DNA from 2 places in the Microbispora sp. NPDC046973 genome. Region 1 is predicted to be linked to the other one. Evidence: riboswitches for the same ligand, from Rfam matches in the RefSeq annotation. Region 1 holds a riboswitch; the other holds the start of a gene.

Region 1 (8,462 bases):
GTGCAGCGTGGCGAAGCGCTCGCACAATTCCCCGGCCTTCGCGTGGCGGAACCACACGCGGTCGCCGAGGCGGAGGTCGGCCGCGGCCTCGCCCAGAAGCGGCGTCTGCACCTCGCCCGCCCCCTCGTCCGGGTGATACCTGAGCCCCGGCGGCAGGTAGGGCTGGGGCAGCCGGGTGGGCCCGGGGGACCCGGAGGCGGGGTAGCCCCCTCCGAGCACGGTCACGACGTCCGGAGTCGGCTTGCGCACGACCGGCAGGGCGAACAGCGCCGCCGGGCGGCCGGTGAAGCCCCTGTAGAAGTCGAACAGCCGGGGGTGGAAGAACCCCGAGCCCGCCGCGACCTCGGTGATCGCCCGCTCGGTGGCGGTCTTCTCGATGCTTCCCGTGCCGCCGCCGTTGACGAACTCCAGGTCGGCGACCTGACGCACGGCCTGCACGATCCGGCCGCGCCGCACGATCAGCTCGCGGCGCGACCGCTCCTGCATCCAGCGCACCGCGCGGCCGTACGGTCCGGGAACGTCGTCGCCCACCCCGGCGATCTGGGCCTCGTACGCCATGAGGCCGGTCAGCCGCAGCCCGGGACGCTTGGCGATGTACGCGGCGATCTCGGCGGCCTGCTCGGGCTCGCGGATCGGCGACCGCAGCGCGCCCGCCCGGAACGCGCCGCCGAAGGCCACGAACCCCGCGTCGATGTCCAGGCACACTCGGATCCGGTGGGGGAGCCGCAGGCTTTCGATCAGGTCGAGGTGCTCGGGCGAGTCCACCATGACGGTGATCTCCCGTGCGGCGACCTCGTCCGATCCCAGGGCGCGCAGCGCGGTCCTGTCGGCCGTGGGGTAGGCCACGAGCACGTCCCGCAGGCCGGTGGACACCAGCCACAGCGCCTCGGGCAGCGTGAAGGCCATGACGCCCGAGACGCCGTCCATGGCAAGGATCCGTTCGAGCACGGCCCGGCAGCGGATCGACTTGCTGGCCACCCGGATCGGCTTACCCCGGGCCCGGCGCACCATGGCGGCCGCGTTCGACCGGAGCGCGTCCATGTCGAGGACGGCGAAGGGCGGCTCCAGGTGGGCCGTCGCCTTATCGAGGCGCTGTCGGTCGTCCATGGGCGCAGCCTAGTACGGCACCGCCGGGAAAGACATGAGTGCCGTTCACGTTAACTGGGCCCGGGCAAAATCTCCGCCGTGGAGCCGCCATGATCGCGCAAGGCGGCGGGTGACCCGCCCGTCCCGCCACCGCTCCGTGTACCCATGGTGAGGTGACTACCGAGCGGACCCGGCGCGGTGAGCGGGAAGGGTGAGCGGCTGATGAGCGTCGTGCAGGGAATCCTGGCGGGTTCGTCGGCAAGGAGCGCCAAAGGCGCCGGAAGCGGCTCAGGCGCCGACGGCGCCGACCGTGGCTTCAGCGCCGAGGGCGCCGGAAGCGGCTCGGGCGGCGTGCGCGGTGCGGCCGGCCGGCGCAGCGCCGTGCGCGTCCTGCGGCCGGGCCGGACCCCTGCCGCCGTCGTGGTCGCCGCCGTGATCGCCCTGCTCGGCTGGGTGCTCACCGCCGTGGTCGTGGCCGTCATGCTGGGCGTGTCACCGTCCTGGCGGCTGCCGCCCCGGCTGCTGAACCTCACGACGGCCGATCCCGTCGTCCCGGTCGCCGCCGTCGGCATGATCGTCTGCGGTGCGGGACTGGTGGCCCTCGCGCTCGTTCCCGGCCGTCCCCGGCTCGTGCCCCTGGAATGCCGGGACCCGCTGCTCGCGATGGGCCTGACCCGCGCCGGTCTGCGCCGGACGCTCGCCGCCTCGGCCCGCGAGGTCGAGCACGTCCGGCGGGCCGGCGTCCACATCCTCCGCGGGCGGATCGAGGTCGCCGTGGTGGCCGACGCGGACACGACCGGCGCCCTGCTGCGCGAGGTCGGCGCGGCGATCGGCGACCGGCTGTCGGGCCTCGGCGTCCGGTCCCGCCAGGAGGTGGTCGTACGGCTGCGCAGGAGAGGGGGCTGACGTGCGTCCGCGTTGGGGAAACCGCCTCGGGCTCCTGCTGGTGGGCCTCGCGCTGGTCGCGGGAGGCTTCGGCCTGCTGGCCGCCGCCCGCCGGCGGCCCGGTACGGCTCTGATCGACGCGGGCGTGGCCGACGCGAGCGTGGTCGACGGGAAACCGTGGGCGCTGCCCCTGCTGGCCGGGGCGGCCATCGTGCTCGCCCTGGTCGCGACCCGCTGGCTCTTTCTGGCGCTCGGCTGGGGCCGGGTCGGCAGCCGCACCGGCGCCGGCATCGCCATGCTCGGCGTGGCGCTGAAGGGAATCGACGGGATCGGCCGCATCTCGGTCAGGCTCGTGCGCGACGGCAGGGTGCGGGTGTCGGTGTCGCTCCGGCGGTCGGCCGACCTGGGGCAGGTGATCAGGCGGCTGGACGAGTCGGCGATCTCACGCGTTCGCCGCGCGGTCGGCCGCGACGACGCGCTTGCGGTCGTTCGCCTGCACGTCCGCCGCCGCTGACCGCCCCTCCCGCCGCCACGGCGCGGGGGTCGCGGGCGTGCCGAGGGCGAGCCCGGCGGCCAGGCAGGCGAGCGGCACGACGGGCACCACATAGCGGTGATCGAAGGCGGCGATCAGAGGCGGCAGCAGGAGCAGGACCGCCGCCGTGGCCCAGGGCAGCAGCGCCGTCCACCGCCGGGCCACCAGCCCGGCGAGCCCGGCCAGCAGGACCGCCGCGAGCAGCGGCCCGCGCAGGAAGCCCTGCTCCTGGTAGGCGCGCAGCCACCCCGCGAACGGCTCGGCCACCTTCGTGTCCCCGGAGCTCCCCTGGTATGCGGTGGTCAGCTCGCTCGCCGTACGGCCGCCGGAGGCCACCTTCGCGGTGAACGGCTTCACCGAGGCGGGGAACACGTACGCGCTCTGCGTGCCCGGGGCGGGGTAGACCTTCCGGTCCCATCCGAACGCCCACATGGCGTCGTGCAGCCCGGTCGCGAGGAAGTCGAGGGGCTGGCTGCGGATCGCCAGCGAGGCGAACTCGCTCGCCAGCCGGTCCTTGTCCTTCTTCACCCGCTGGATGGGCGAGCCGGCGGCCCAGATGTAGGCGGGCGCGGCGAGCCGGGGCTCCGACGGGCACAGCACCGCCAGTTCCTTCGGCGGCTCCATGACCGAGCAGTCGGCGAAGGTCATCGTGCGCGACCACAGCCACGTGCTGCTGCCGCCCATCCCGTACGACCCGTGGGCGTCGTGGAACCAGACGGCGTACCCGCCGAGCACGGCGGACGCGGCGGCGAGCCCGGCGAGCGCGGCCCTCCAGCGTCCGGCGAGCAGCACCGGCAGCAGCGCCAGCGCGATCAGGGGCAGCCCGAGGGTGCGGGTGACCGTGGCGAAGGCGAGCAGCAGCAGCGCCGCGACGACGGACCACGCGCCCGGGCGAGGGCGCCACAGCAGGATCGTCACGGCGGCCACGACCAGGGCGGTGAACAGCAGGTCCGCCATGACGAGGTGTTCGAGCTGGATCTGGTGGACGTCGAGCAGCACCGGCGCGGCCGCCAGCGCCGCTCCCCAGCCCGGCAGCCGTGTCCGGCGGCGCAGCAGCGCGTACACGCAGCCGGCCATGCCGAGACCGAGCAGGTGCTGGACGATCACGACGGCGGTGATGCTCCCCAGCGGGCTCAGCGCCGCCAGGAACAGCGAGTAGCCGGACGGCCGCGAGGGCAGCGGCCGCAGGTCGAGGGCCGAGCTGAGGTAGGCGAAGGAGTCGGCCCAGAACCACAGTGCGGGCCGGTAGCCGAGCACGGCGAGCGCGCGCAGTGCGACGCCCGCCGCCAGCACGACCAGGAACGCCCGATGCGGGCGCAGCGCCTCGCGCCACCTCACGTGACGGCCCTCCTCCTCGCGGGGAAGTCACCACGATATTGGTGAGCCGCACATGCGTCACATTCGAGACACCGGTGCGCTCGCCGGCGACGCCCGGCTCAGCACTCGATGACGTTGACGGCGAGGCCGCCGCGCGAGGTCTCCTTGTACTTGTCGAGCATGTCCCTGCCGGTGTCGCGCATCGTCTTGATCGCCTTGTCCAGCGACACGAAGTGGCGGCCGTCGCCGCGCAGCGCGATGCGGGCGGCGGCGATGGCCTTGATCGAGGCGACGGCGTTGCGCTCGATGCACGGGATCTGGACGAGTCCGCCGATCGGGTCGCAGGTCAGGCCGAGGTTGTGCTCGATGCCGATCTCGGCGGCGTTCTCGACCTGCTCCGGCGTCCCGCCGAGCGCCTCGGTGAGGCCCGCCGCCGCCATCGAGCAGGCCGAGCCGACCTCGCCCTGGCAGCCCACCTCCGCGCCGGAGATGGAGGCGTTCTCCTTGAACAGCACGCCGATCGCGCCCGCGGTGAGCAGGAAGCGGACGACGCCGTCCTCGCCGGCCCCCGGGAGGAAGCGCATGTAGTAGGACAAGACGGCCGGGACGATGCCGGCGGCGCCGTTGGTCGGCGCGGTGACGATCCGGCCGCCCGCCGCGTTCTCCTCGTTGACGGCCAGCGCGAACAGCGTGACCCAGTCCATCGCCCGCAGCGGGTCGGTCCCGTCGGTCTCGCTCTGCAGCCGCCGGTACAGCTGGTGGGCCCGGCGGCGCACCTTGAGGCCGCCCGGCAGGACGCCCTCGCGGCTGGTGCCCCGCCGCACGCACTCGGCCATCACTGCCCACAGGTGCAGCAGGCCGGTACGGATCTCCTCCTCCGTGCGGCCGAAGGCCTTCTCGTTCTCCATCATCAGCCCGGAGATCGACAGGCCCGTCTCGGCGCAGTGCGCGAGCAGTTCGTGCGCGGTCGTGAAGGCGTACGGCAGCACCGTGTCGTCGGGTTTGATCCGGTCGGCGCCGGTGGCGTTCTCGTCCACCACGAAGCCGCCGCCGACCGAGTAGTACACCTTCTCGCGCAGCACGGTGTCGTCGGCGTACGCCGTGAACCGCATGCCGTTCGGGTGGTGGGGGAGCGACAGCTTGCGCTCGAAGACGAGGTGCTCGCCGACCACGAACGGGATCTCGTGCACGCCGTACAACGTGACCGTGCCGCTCGCCCGCATCGCCGCCAGCCGCTCGTCGACGGTGTCGACGTCGACCAGTTCGGGCTTGTCGCCGGACAGGCCCAGCAGGACGGCCTTGTCGCTGCCGTGGCCCTTGCCGGTCAGCCCGAGCGAGCCGTACAGGATGGCCTCGACCCGGGTGACCTTCTCCAGCAGCCCGTCCTGGTGCAGCCCGCGGACGAACTTGTGCGCCGCCGCCATCGGACCGCCCGTGTGCGAGCTGGACGGCCCGATCCCCACCTTGAACAGGTCGAAGACGCTGATCGCCATTGACCGTCGCCTCTCAGCTGCTTGTCAGGACTCGCCGGAGGTCAGCGCGGTGTACTCCGCGGCCGACAGCAGGTCCTCCGGCTCCTCCTCCACGCGCACGCGGAACAGCCAGCCCTCGCCGTAGGGGTCGGAGCTGACCAGCGAGGGGTTGTCCACGACGGCGGCGTTGATCTCGACGACCTCGCCGCCGACCGGCGCGAAGATGTCGCTCACGGACTTGGTGGACTCCACCTCGCCGACCGCGTCGCCGGCCGCGACCGTCGCGCCGACCTCGGAGTGCACCTCCACGTAAACCACGTCGCCGAGCTGCTCGGCCGCGTACGCCGTGATGCCCACCGTCACGGTGAGGCCGTCCTCGAGCCCGGCCACCCACTCGTGTTCCTTGGTGTAGCTCAGGTCGTCCGGAATGGTGCTCACTTGCTCCTCCTGTAGAAAGGCAGATCGACGACGTCGACCGGTTCTTGGCTGCCCCGGATGTCCACGGCCAGGCCACCCTTCTCCAGGGCGCCCTCGTCGACGTACGCCATGGCGATCGGGCGGCCGAGGGACTGCGACGGGGCGCCGCTGGTCACCTCGCCGACGACGGCGCCCTCCCGGGTGACGGAGTAGCCGTGGCGGGGAACGCGGCGGCCGCGCGCCACCAGCCCGACCAGGCGCCGTTTGGTGCCGTTCTCCGCTGCCCGCTCGAGGGCGGCCTTGCCCACGAAGTCGCCGGGCTTGTCGAAGCGGACGACCCGGCCGAGGCCCGCGTCGAAGGGCGTGATCGCCGCGCTCAGCTCGTTGCCGTACAGCGGCATTCCGGCTTCCAGGCGCAGCGTGTCGCGGGCCGAAAGCCCGGCGGGGACGAGCCCGGCGTCCTTGCCCGCCTCGGCGAGGGCGTTCCACAGCGGCACGGCGTGCTCGTTCAGCACGAACAGCTCGAAGCCGTCCTCGCCGGTGTATCCGGTGCGTGCGATCAGGGCGGGCGTGCCCGCGACGACGCCGGGGACGATGGCGTAGTACTTCAGCTCGTCGAGGTCGGCGTCGGTCAGCGCGGCGAGGATCTCGGCGCTGCGCGGGCCCTGCACCGCGACCAGCGCGTACTCGTCCGACCGGTCGGTCACCCGCGCGTCGTAGCCCCGGACGCGGTCGGCGAGCTCACGGGCGACGAGGGCGTAGTTGGAGGCGTTGGCGACGACCATGTACTGGTCCTCGTCGAGGCGGTAGACGATGAGGTCGTCGAGGATGCCGCCGGTCTCGTTCACGATCATCGTGTAGCGGGCGCGGCCGGGCGCGAGGACGCTGAGGTGCCCCACGAGAGCGCGGTCGAGCGCCTCGCCCGCCTGTGCGCCGACGACGAAGATCTCTCCCATGTGGGACAGGTCGAACAGCCCCGCGGCCGTGCGCACCGCGTTGTGCTCGGCCGACTCGCTGCCGTAGCGCAGGGGCATCTGCCAGCCCGCGAAGTCGGTCAGGGTCGCGCCCAGGCTTTCGTGGACCCCGCGGAGCGGGGTGGATCGGGACATGCCCACCTCGGAAGGACGGATGCTGCGTTTGACTATCGGGCATCCTCCCCCTCTGTCATCGGCGCCTGAGAGCTTCGTCCGATCTTTGCCGGACTTTCACCTTCGGCGAGGCCTTACGGCCTTCTTTCCAGAGGTCACCTGGCCCGCACGGTCCTTTGCCTTGAGAGGTTCGCGGGGAGGGCTTGCTCCTTCAGGGGCCCTGACCGGATGCCAGGACGCTCTCCCGCACGGGATCACCGGTGGTGCTGGCAAGCCTAGTGGTTCGCCGCCATCCCCGTAACCGGCGGGATCGCCCCGATTTCCTCGATCAAGGTATCCGTTCTGCGGGCCTTCGTTACGAGCGGTGATCGCACTCACGCGCCGGCCGATGCCCCGCGCGGAGACACGTCAGCGCGGACGGAAGGTCGTCGCCCGTGAGGATCCGCTGGTGGAGGGCCTGGGTGTCGGGGGACGGCTCGGTGCCGAGACGGTCGACCAGGGTCCGGCGCAGTCGCTGATAGGACGCCGAGGCGTCGTGGGTGCGGCCCGACCGGTGCAGCGCCAGCATGAGCTGCCGGTGCGGTCGTTCGCGCAACGGGTGACGCCTCGCCCACTGGGCCAGGCCGCCGACGATCTCGTGGTGGTGCCCGAGCGCCAGCCGTACGTCGAAGAGGTCCTCGGTCACCGCGCGCCGGTCCTCGTCGAGCCGTTCGGCCCACGAGGAGAGCTCGTCCACGTGCCTCATGCCGAGCAGGGCGTCGCCCCGCCACAGGCTCAGCGCGTTCTCGAACATCCTCGCCGCATTGTGGTAATCGCCATTTTCGCGGGCGATTCTGCCCTGTGCCGCGAAATGGTTGAATACTGCAGCATCCACGGATGCCGGTGGGACGGAAAGAAGGTACCCGCCCTCCACTGTGTGCAGCGGGGAAAGGGCGGGGTCGCGTGGCGAGAGCCGCCGCCGCACCTGTGCGATGTAGGTGGTAAGATTACGCGGCGCCGATTTAGTGGGACGGCGATTCCACAACAGATCGATGAGCGTGTCCCGATGGACCGCGACGTTCGGGTTGAGCAGGAACAACGCCAGGAGTTGCCGGTGCCTCGGGGCGAGCCCGGCGATCACGTCCCCCGAGGGTTTCATGGCCAGGAACGGTCCGAGCACGGCGTATAACACGGTCTATCCCTCGCACGAAAGCAGCGTGAAACGTGCCGACGACGCGGCGATCATTGGTTAATTGACCATATCTCTCCCCGCTCGCATTCGTCAAAGAATGTGTCGTTTCTATGTGCGGGTGCGCCGTTCCTTTATCGCCAATGTGGGGCTGAACGCGCAGGTGGCGCGGAAGTGAAATCGGTTGCATTGCCCGAGCCTCCGCACAGGCGCTGTGGCGGGCGTCACAAGTGGAATCGCCGTTCTCGGGGGCGTCTCCGGCAGGCGAAGGCCTACTGCGCGACGCGCTGAGGAAGCGCCGCCGAGGCGGTTCGCCTCAGGCCGGCTGGAGCGCAGCCGTGATGCCGTGTCACCGTCCTCCGGACGAAGGCGTCGACGGCTGAAGACGACTCGGCTCGGCGGACGTCCTTCAACGGAAGGACCCGTGGTCACCCCCGGCCCGATTGTGTTCGGGGGTGAGAGCGTGGACGCTTGGCCGGTGACAGACGAGATCTTCT
Region 2 (8,462 bases), on a different contig from region 1:
CGGCGGCCAGTTCACCGTGCGTGACGTGGGCAGCCTCAACGGCACCTACGTCAACCGGGAGCGCATCGAGGAGTCCCCGTTGCAGGGAGGCGACGAGGTGCAGATCGGCAAGTTCCGGCTGGTGTTCCTCACACGTGGTCCTGGAGGGCTGTGATCGGTGAGGAGGAGGAGTCATGAGCGCACAGGCCGTACGGGCGTTCATGAGCATCGGGGAGGTGCTCGCCCTGCTGCAGGGCGAGTTCCCGGACGTGACCGTCTCCAAGATCCGGTTTCTGGAGGGTGAGGGGCTGATCGAGCCCCAGCGGAGCCCGTCGGGGTACCGCAAGTTCACCTTCAACGACGTCGAGCGCCTGCGGTACATCCTGCGTGCGCAGCGTGACCAGTACCTGCCGCTCCGCGTGATCAAGGATCAGCTGGACGAGCAGGCGGCCCGCCCGCACGCCGTGTCCGACGGCGCTCCGCCGGTGCGTCTCAGCCGGGAGGAGCTCATCGAGGCCGCGGGCATCGACGAGGAGACCCTGGCCGAGATGGAGAGCTTCGGCCTGGTCGCCCCCGTGGCGCGCCGGTACGACGGGGAGGCGCTGGAGGTCGCGCGAAGCGTGGGGGCGCTGGCGCGGTTCGGCCTGCAGGCGCGGCACCTGAGGGCGATCCGCGCCGCGGTGGAGCGGGAGGCCGGTCTCATCGAGCAGGCGGTGGCCCCGTTGCTGCGGCGTAAGGCGCCGGGGGCGATCGCGGAGGCGGACGAGACCGCCCGCGAGATCTCCGGACTTCTCCAGGAACTGCACAATGCGTTACTGCGTGGGAGTGTTCGCGGCGTTCTGGGGCGGTGACCGGCACATCCGCACCTCCGTGGGTGTTACGTTGAATGCCTGGTGATATGCCGCGACGCTTGAGACGGAGCCGCCCGTGTTGCAGATGGAGGTCGTGGGGGTTCGCGTTGAGATGCCCACCAACCAGCCGATCGTTCTCCTGAAGGAGACGAGTGGTGATCGGTATCTGCCGATCTGGATAGGCATGACCGAGGCGACCGCTATCGCGCTGGCCCAGGCGGAGGAGCCGCCGCCCCGGCCGCTGACCCACGACTTGTTCCGTGACGTTCTTGAGGCCTTGGGGGTGCGGTTGCGCACCGTCAACATCGTCGCGCTCCGCGATGGAATCTTCTTCGCCGACTTGGTCTTCTCCAACGGTGTGGAGGTCAGCGCCCGTCCTTCGGACTCGATCGCGCTGGCGTTGCGTACGGGTGCGACGATCTACGCGAGTGAGGACGTGATCCAGGAGGCGGGCGTGAGCATGCCCGACGACCAGGAAGACGAAGTGGAGAAGTTCCGCGAGTTCCTGGACAAAATCACACCGGAAGACTTCGGCCGGGCGGGCTGACGTGCCGGACGATTTCGGGAGATTACGCTTCACGACGCGCCGGACGGGGTCGTTGACTGACGATGGCCCCGGTCCTACGGTGCAAGGGAAACCACGGTTGTAATTCACGAACCCCCAGATCAGACCGTGGGATGAGAGAAAGCCGGAGGTCCGCAGTGGCGGTCAGCAGCGGCGAGGGTAAGTCGGCCGGCCAGCACGACCCGGTTCGGCAGGCGGCGCGCGAGCGCGCCGGCGAACAGGGTCTGCTGTTCGACGAGCAGCCGACGGCGCTGCCCCAGGGCATCGGATACCGCGGGCCCACGGCGTGCGCGGCGGCCGGGATCACCTACCGGCAGCTCGACTACTGGGCCCGGACCGAACTGGTGCTCCCGACGATAAGGGCCGCCCAGGGATCCGGGTCCCAGCGACTGTACAGCTTCCGCGACATCCTCGTCCTGAAGGTCGTCAAACGTCTTCTGGACACGGGGGTCTCCCTGCAGCAGATACGCACCGCCGTACGGCACCTGCGCGACCGCGGTGTCAACGACCTGGCCCAGATCACCTTGATGAGCGACGGCGTGAGCGTCTACGAGTGCACGAGCGCCGACGAGGTGATCGACCTGCTGCAGGGCGGTCAGGGTGTGTTCGGCATCGCGCTCGGGCGGGTCTGGCGTGAGGTCGAGGGATCGCTGGCCGAGCTTCCGGGCGAGCGCGCGGAGGCCGCTCCGGATGCGGAGGGGGACCATCCGGCGGACGAGCTGGCCCGCCGGAGGAAGGCGCGCAGGACCGGCTGAGATCATCTCGCAGGGGTGGGAGTGATGCCCGATATCGGGTAGCCGGTAGAGTGAGGTAAGGCCGACGACCTCGTGCGGGAGAGACCCCTGGCCTTCAGGGGCGCCGAAGGAGCAAACCTCCCCGGAATCTCTCAGGCACCCGTACCGCACGGACGAGGCGACTCTGAAAAGCAGGCCCGCCGGCCAGGCGGCGCCTCACCGAAGGGGAAAGCCGGGCTCGACGGCCCGGTGAAGCTCTCAGGTCCGATGACAGAGGGGGAGACCGCTTCACGACCGGCCGCGCCACCCAGGGCGCCGGGCGGTCGCCGCAGGTCTCGACCCGCCAGGAGGCCCCTGTCATGACCGATCGGTCCACGCTTCGCGATCTTTCCGCTCCGCCCTTCGCCACCCGTCATATCGGCCCCTCCGACACCGACCGCGCCCGGATGCTGGAGGCCGTCGGCTACGAGTCGGTGGCCGACCTGCTCGCCGTGGCCGTGCCCGAGGCCATCCGCACGCGCGGCCCGCTGAACCTGCCCGAGGCGGTGGGGGAGGCCGAGGCTCTGGCCGAGCTGCGCACCCTCGCCGGCCGCAACCGGGTGCTGACCCCGATGATCGGCCTCGGGTACTACGACACGATCACCCCGGGCGTCGTCCTCCGCAACGTGATGGAGAACCCCGGCTGGTACACGGCGTACACGCCCTACCAGCCGGAGATCTCGCAGGGACGGCTGGAGGCGCTGCTGAACTTCCAGACGGTCGTGTCCGACCTCACCGGCCTCGGCGTCGCCGGCGCGTCCCTGCTCGACGAGGCCACGGCCGCGGCGGAGGCGATGACGCTGGCCCGGCGGGCCAGCAAGGTCAAGACCGACGTGTTCGTGGTGGACGCCGACGCGCTGCCGCAGACCAAGGCCGTGCTGGCGACCCGCGCCGAGCCGCTCGGCATCACGCTGGTGGAGTCCGACCTCGCCGGCGAGCTGCCCGAGTGCTTCGGGGTCCTCGTGCAGTATCCGGGCGCGAGCGGCCGGGTGGCCTCCTTCCGCGCGGTCGCGGATCGGGCGCACGCCCAGGGGGCGCTGCTGGTGGCCGCGGCCGACCTGCTGGCGCTGACCCTGCTGGAGTCCCCGGGCGAGCAGGGCGCCGACATCGCCGTCGGCTCCTCCCAGCGCTTCGGCGTCCCGCTGGGCTACGGCGGCCCCCACGCGGCGTACATGGCCGTCCGCGAGGGCCTGCAGCGGCAGATGCCGGGCCGCCTCGTCGGCGTCTCGGTGGACGCCGACGGCCGTACGGCCTACCGGCTGGCCCTGCAGACCCGCGAGCAGCACATCCGGCGGGAGAAGGCCACCAGCAACATCTGCACCGCGCAGGTGCTGCTCGCCGTCATGGCGTCGATGTACGCCGTCTACCACGGCCCGGAGGGCCTGAAGAGGATCGCCCAGCGGGTGCACCGCCACGCGGCCGTCCTGGCCGCCGGGCTGCGCGAGGGCGGCGTGGAGGTCGTCCACGACGAGTTCTTCGACACCGTGCTCGCCCGCGTGCCCGGGCGGGCCGCTCAGGTCGTGGCCGCCGCGGCGGAGCGGGGCGTGAACCTGCGCCTGGCCGACGACGACCACGTCGGCGTCGCCTGCGACGAGAAGACCACCACCGATCACCTGCGGGCGGTCTGGGCGGCGTTCGGCGCGTCCGACCTCGTGGTCGAGGACCTCGACCGGGTGACCTCCGACGCGCTCCCGGCCGACCTGCAGCGCACCTCGGACTTCCTCACCCACCCGGTGTTCCGCTCCCACAGGTCCGAGACGGCCATGCTGCGCTACCTGCGGCGGCTGCAGGACAAGGACATCGCGCTCGACCGCTCGATGATCCCGCTGGGCTCCTGCACGATGAAGCTCAACGCGACCACCGAGATGGAGCCGGTCACCTGGCCGGAGTTCGCCTCGATCCACCCGTTCGCGCCGGCCGAGCAGGCCGAGGGGTACGCCGAGCTGATCGCGACGCTGGAGGGCTGGCTGGCCGAGGTCACCGGCTACGACCGGGTGTCGATCCAGCCGAACGCGGGCTCCCAGGGCGAGTTCGCCGGGCTGCTGGCGATCAGGTCCTACCACCGCTCCAGGGGCGAGGGCGGGCGCGACGTGTGCCTCATCCCGTCCTCCGCGCACGGCACCAACGCCGCCAGCGCCGTCATGGCGGGCATGCGGGTGGTCGTGGTGGCCTGCGACGCCGACGGCAACGTGGACCTGGCCGATCTCGCCGCCAAGATCGACAAGCACCGCGACGCGCTCGCCGCGATCATGGTGACCTACCCGTCCACCCACGGGGTGTACGAGGAGACGATCGTCGAGATCTGCGAGCGGGTGCACGAGGCCGGCGGGCAGGTCTACGTCGACGGCGCCAACCTCAACGCGCTGGTCGGCCTGGCCAAGCTGGGCGAGTTCGGGGCGGACGTCTCCCACCTGAACCTGCACAAGACCTTCTGCATCCCGCACGGCGGCGGCGGCCCCGGCGTCGGCCCGGTGGCGGTCAAGGCCCACCTCGCCGAGCACCTGCCGGCGCACGTGTCGGCCGCGCCGTACGGCTCGGCGGGCATCCTGCCGATCTCCTGGGCGTACGTCAGGATGATGGGCGCCGACGGGCTGCGGCAGGCCACCGAGCAGGCGATCCTGTCGGCCAACTACCTGGCCCGGCGGCTGGCGCCGCACTACCCGGTGCTGTACACCGGCAGGGACGGCCTGGTCGCCCACGAGTGCATCGTCGACCTGCGCCAGATCACCAAGGAGACCGGCGTCACCGTGGACGACGTGGCCAAGCGACTGATCGACTACGGCTTCCACGCGCCCACGATGTCGTTCCCCGTCGCCGGGACGCTCATGATCGAGCCCACCGAGAGCGAGGACCTGGCCGAGCTCGACCGCTTCGCCGACGCGATGATCGCGATCCGGGACGAGATCGCGAAGGTGGCGTCGGGGGAGTACGACAAGACCGACAACCCGCTGCGCAACGCCCCGCACACGGCCGAGTGCCTCACCGCCGACGAGTGGTCCCACCCGTACTCGCGGGCGGCGGCCGCCTACCCGGTGCCCGGCCTGCGGGACGACAAGTACTGGCCGCCGGTGCGCCGCATCGACCAGGCGTACGGCGACCGCAACCTCGTCTGCTCCTGCCCGCCCCTGGAGGCGTACGAGGACTGATCAGTTGAGTATGTCGGCCCCGCCCGGCGGCCGGTCTCGTTAAGATCGCGGTGATCGTTCCTCATCACCTGCGACCATGCGAGGCCCCCTGTATGACGGCCATCGAATCCGGGCGGCGGTCCGACCGGCTCGACCACGCGCGCCGGCTCGCCGAGAGCGGCGACCTCGACGGCGCGGCCGCGATCTTCGCGGAGCTCGCCGCGGACGAGGACGCGCCGGACCGCGGCGAGGCCGGCGAGGGCCTGTCCGTCGTGGTCGAGCGCATGGCCGAGCGGCTGCTCGAGGACGGCGAGCCCGAGCGGGCCGCCGACGTCCTGCTCGAGGCGCTGTCGGTCAGCGCGGTGGCCGACCCGGCACGCCTGCGGGTGCTGCTCGGCATGGCGCACCTGGAGATGGCGTGCGCACAGTTCGCCGGGGCCGTGGAGGACAGCCGCCAGGAGGGGGCCGACGCCGGCACCGGCGCACTCGCGATCGAACTGCTGGCCCGCACGCTGCCGCTGCGGGGCCGTGACGCCGACGCGGAGACCGTGTGGCGCTACGGCCTCGACCACCCCGACCCCGCGCTCGCCGAGCAGGTGCTGCTGCGCCTGGGCAGGGACGTGCGCCCCGCGATGGAGGCCGGCGCGGCCGGCTGAGGGCGCTCAGCCGGCGGCGGTGACCGACGGCGCACCGCTCCCGGCGAGACCCGCCTCGGCCGACGGGCGGCGGCGCATCACGTGGAGATCAAGGACACCCGGCGCCGTTACGACGCCGCCACGTGATCCCGCCGCGTGTCAGCGCTGGGAGCGGCGGCTGATGGCGTAAGCGAAGTTGACCGCGATGATCCCGCCCCAGGCGAGGAGGAGCCCCGGGCCGCCCGCGTTCGCCACCGCGATCCCGGTCAGCGGGATGCCCAGGGCCAGCGACCCCATGGCCACGCCCACAGCGCTGTCCTTCTGCTTGCCCGGGGGGCCGGGCGGCTGGTGACGCAGCTGGGCCGCCACCTCGTTGCGTATCCGTGCGGCGATCTCGACGTCCAGCTTGTCGAGGAACGAGTCGACCAGCGCGTCCTCGTACTCAGGGCCGAGGTCGCGGCGGGCCGCCATGACGGCGCGCAGGTCCTCGCGGGTCGAGGGGGCCGCCGGCGGCGGAGGGACGGGGCGCCCGGTCGCGGGCGGCGGCTGCTGCGATGTGATGTCCGTCACCGTGACATTCTTGCTCCTTCTGCCGGACGCCGCCATCCTCCGATCGGAGGGTCGCCCCCTCCTGCTCCGGTCGGACCCGCTACCGTCACCGCATGGAGATCGAGACCCCGCACGGCCGCGCCCTGGCCGAGGTGGACGAGGCGGCCGATCCCCGGCTGCTGCTGGTCCTGACCCACGGGTCCGGGGGAGGTGTGGACGCCCCCGACCTGCTCGCCGTACGGGACGCGGTGGTGGCCACTGGGGGAACCGTCGCGCGGGTGACCCAGCCGTTCCGGCTGCGCGGCGCGCGGGCGCCGGGGTCGGCGGTCAAACAGGACGAGGCGTGGCTGTCGATCGTCGCCGCGCTCCGCGAGCGCCATCCGGGCCTGCCGCTCGTCCAGGGCGGGCGGAGCAACGGCGCGCGGGTCGCCTGCCGCACCGCGCGCGCCGCCGGGGCCGAGGCGGTGGTGGCGCTCGCGTTCCCGCTCCACCCGCCGGGCAAGCCGGAACGGTCACGGGCGGAAGAACTCCGGCAGGCGGGGACCCCGGTGCTCGTGGTCAACGGGGATCGGGATCCGTTCGGCGTGCCGGACGAGAAGGACGCCGCACGTCTCGTGGTCCTCCCGGGGGAGGGACACGAGTTCAAGAAGGACCCCGCCCGGGTGGGCGAGGTGGTGGCGCGGTGGCTGCTCTCGCCCGGGTCCTGTTCCTCGGATCCGCTGTCGTGATCGGGGTCGCAGCCTCCCCGTGGCCGGCGGGGGAGGCCGTTCAGCGCTGTGGCTCCACCGTCCACGGCCAGAGCTTCTCCGGGTTGCGCACCGCCCAGATGCGGGTGATGCGGTCGCCCGGAACGTCGAACGCCGCCACCGTCACGGTGACGCCGTCGCGCTGGGCCACCAGACCGGGCTGACCGTTGACCGTACGCTCCAGGATCGTCAGGCCGGGGGCCATGGCGGCGATGGCGACGATGTAGCGGGCGATCTGCTCACCGCCCTCGATCGGGTGGAGCGCGGCGCTGACCACGCCGCCGCCGTCGGCGATCATCGTGGCGTCGGGGTCGAGGAGGCCCATGAGGGCGTCGATGTCCTTGGCCTCCCATGCCTGCTTGAAGTCCCTCACGAGCCCGGCCCGCACCGCTGGCGGAGCCGCGAGAGCCCGCGACGCGCGAATGCGACGGCGGGCGGAGGAGGCCAGCTGGCGGCATGCCGCCGGCGTACGGCCGACGATCTCGGCCACTTCGACAAAAGAATACCGGAAGACCTCGTGAAGGATGAATGAGACACGCTCGGCCGGGGTCATCGACTCGAGCACGACCAGGAAGGCCATGTTGATCGACTCGTCGAGCGTGATCCGGTCGGCCGGGTCGGCCGTGCCGCCGCCCCGCCCGTCGATCCACTCCGTGCGATCCGGCAGTGGCTCCGGGATCCACTCGCCCACGTAGCGCTCGCGCCGGACCCGTGCGGAACCGAGCAGGTCCAGGCAGATGCGGCCGGCCACCTTCGTCAGCCAGGCGCCGGGGGATGCGATGGCCTCCTGCTGCTGCCGGGACATGGCGTACCAGCGGGTGTAGGTCTCCTGCACGACATCCTCGGCGTCGGCCAGGGAGCCGAGGAGCCGGTACGCGAGATTGATCAGCTGACGCCGCTCACTCATGATCGCGCTAAGGCTCGGATCGGGCCGGCCGTGTCCCGGCTCGGATGTGGTGGTCATGGTTTCCCCGGCTTCCTTGCTCGCGTCTTCCCTCACCGGATCGACGAGACAGCGCACCGAAGTGTGAGGCCGGCGCTTCGCCTCACATTCTCGTCGGTCGCGTCGTCGGACTACCGAGGCACCGGGTCCCACGCCTCGTACACGGTGAGAAAGAGAAGGGAAACGTCGCAATGCCCACGCGCACGACGATGAAGCAAGGCAACCTCATGATCTTGCGTGTCGCGAGTACCGTGCAAACCTTGACCGTCTTCGTCCAGGCGATCACCGCGGGATTG

What was found. Region 1 has a riboswitch for glycine ahead of gcvT (glycine cleavage system aminomethyltransferase GcvT). Riboswitches for the same ligand answer to the same signal wherever they lie in the genome.
Region 2: linked by a shared signal. The riboswitch ahead of gcvP (aminomethyl-transferring glycine dehydrogenase) and the one ahead of gcvT (glycine cleavage system aminomethyltransferase GcvT) in region 1 are both predicted to bind glycine.

What each region holds. Positions count from the first base shown of each region.
Region 1 is NZ_JBEYWQ010000014.1:42,084-50,545, reverse strand. Features, by position in the region: gene ABZ860_RS24555 (amino acid deaminase/aldolase) at 1-1,107, opposite strand, end outside; gene ABZ860_RS24550 (DUF6286 domain-containing protein) at 1,309-1,992, shown strand; gene ABZ860_RS24545 (hypothetical protein) at 1,994-2,485, shown strand; gene ABZ860_RS24540 (hypothetical protein) at 2,414-3,841, opposite strand; gene ABZ860_RS24535 (L-serine ammonia-lyase) at 3,940-5,313, opposite strand; gene gcvH (glycine cleavage system protein GcvH) at 5,338-5,730, opposite strand; gene gcvT (glycine cleavage system aminomethyltransferase GcvT) at 5,727-6,818, opposite strand; glycine riboswitch at 6,957-7,054, opposite strand; gene ABZ860_RS24520 (AfsR/SARP family transcriptional regulator) at 7,153-7,935, opposite strand; gene ABZ860_RS24515 (DUF4240 domain-containing protein) at 8,444-8,462, shown strand, end outside.
Region 2 is NZ_JBEYWQ010000033.1:22,068-30,529, forward strand. Features, by position in the region: gene ABZ860_RS36295 (FHA domain-containing protein) at 1-154, shown strand, start outside; gene ABZ860_RS36300 (MerR family transcriptional regulator) at 174-830, shown strand; gene ABZ860_RS36305 (bifunctional nuclease family protein) at 907-1,377, shown strand; gene ABZ860_RS36310 (MerR family transcriptional regulator) at 1,533-2,150, shown strand; glycine riboswitch at 2,216-2,307, shown strand; gene gcvP (aminomethyl-transferring glycine dehydrogenase) at 2,489-5,314, shown strand; gene ABZ860_RS36320 (hypothetical protein) at 5,407-5,949, shown strand; gene ABZ860_RS36325 (hypothetical protein) at 6,088-6,498, opposite strand; gene ABZ860_RS36330 (alpha/beta family hydrolase) at 6,591-7,205, shown strand; gene sigJ (RNA polymerase sigma factor SigJ) at 7,246-8,130, opposite strand; gene ABZ860_RS36340 (hypothetical protein) at 8,358-8,462, shown strand, end outside.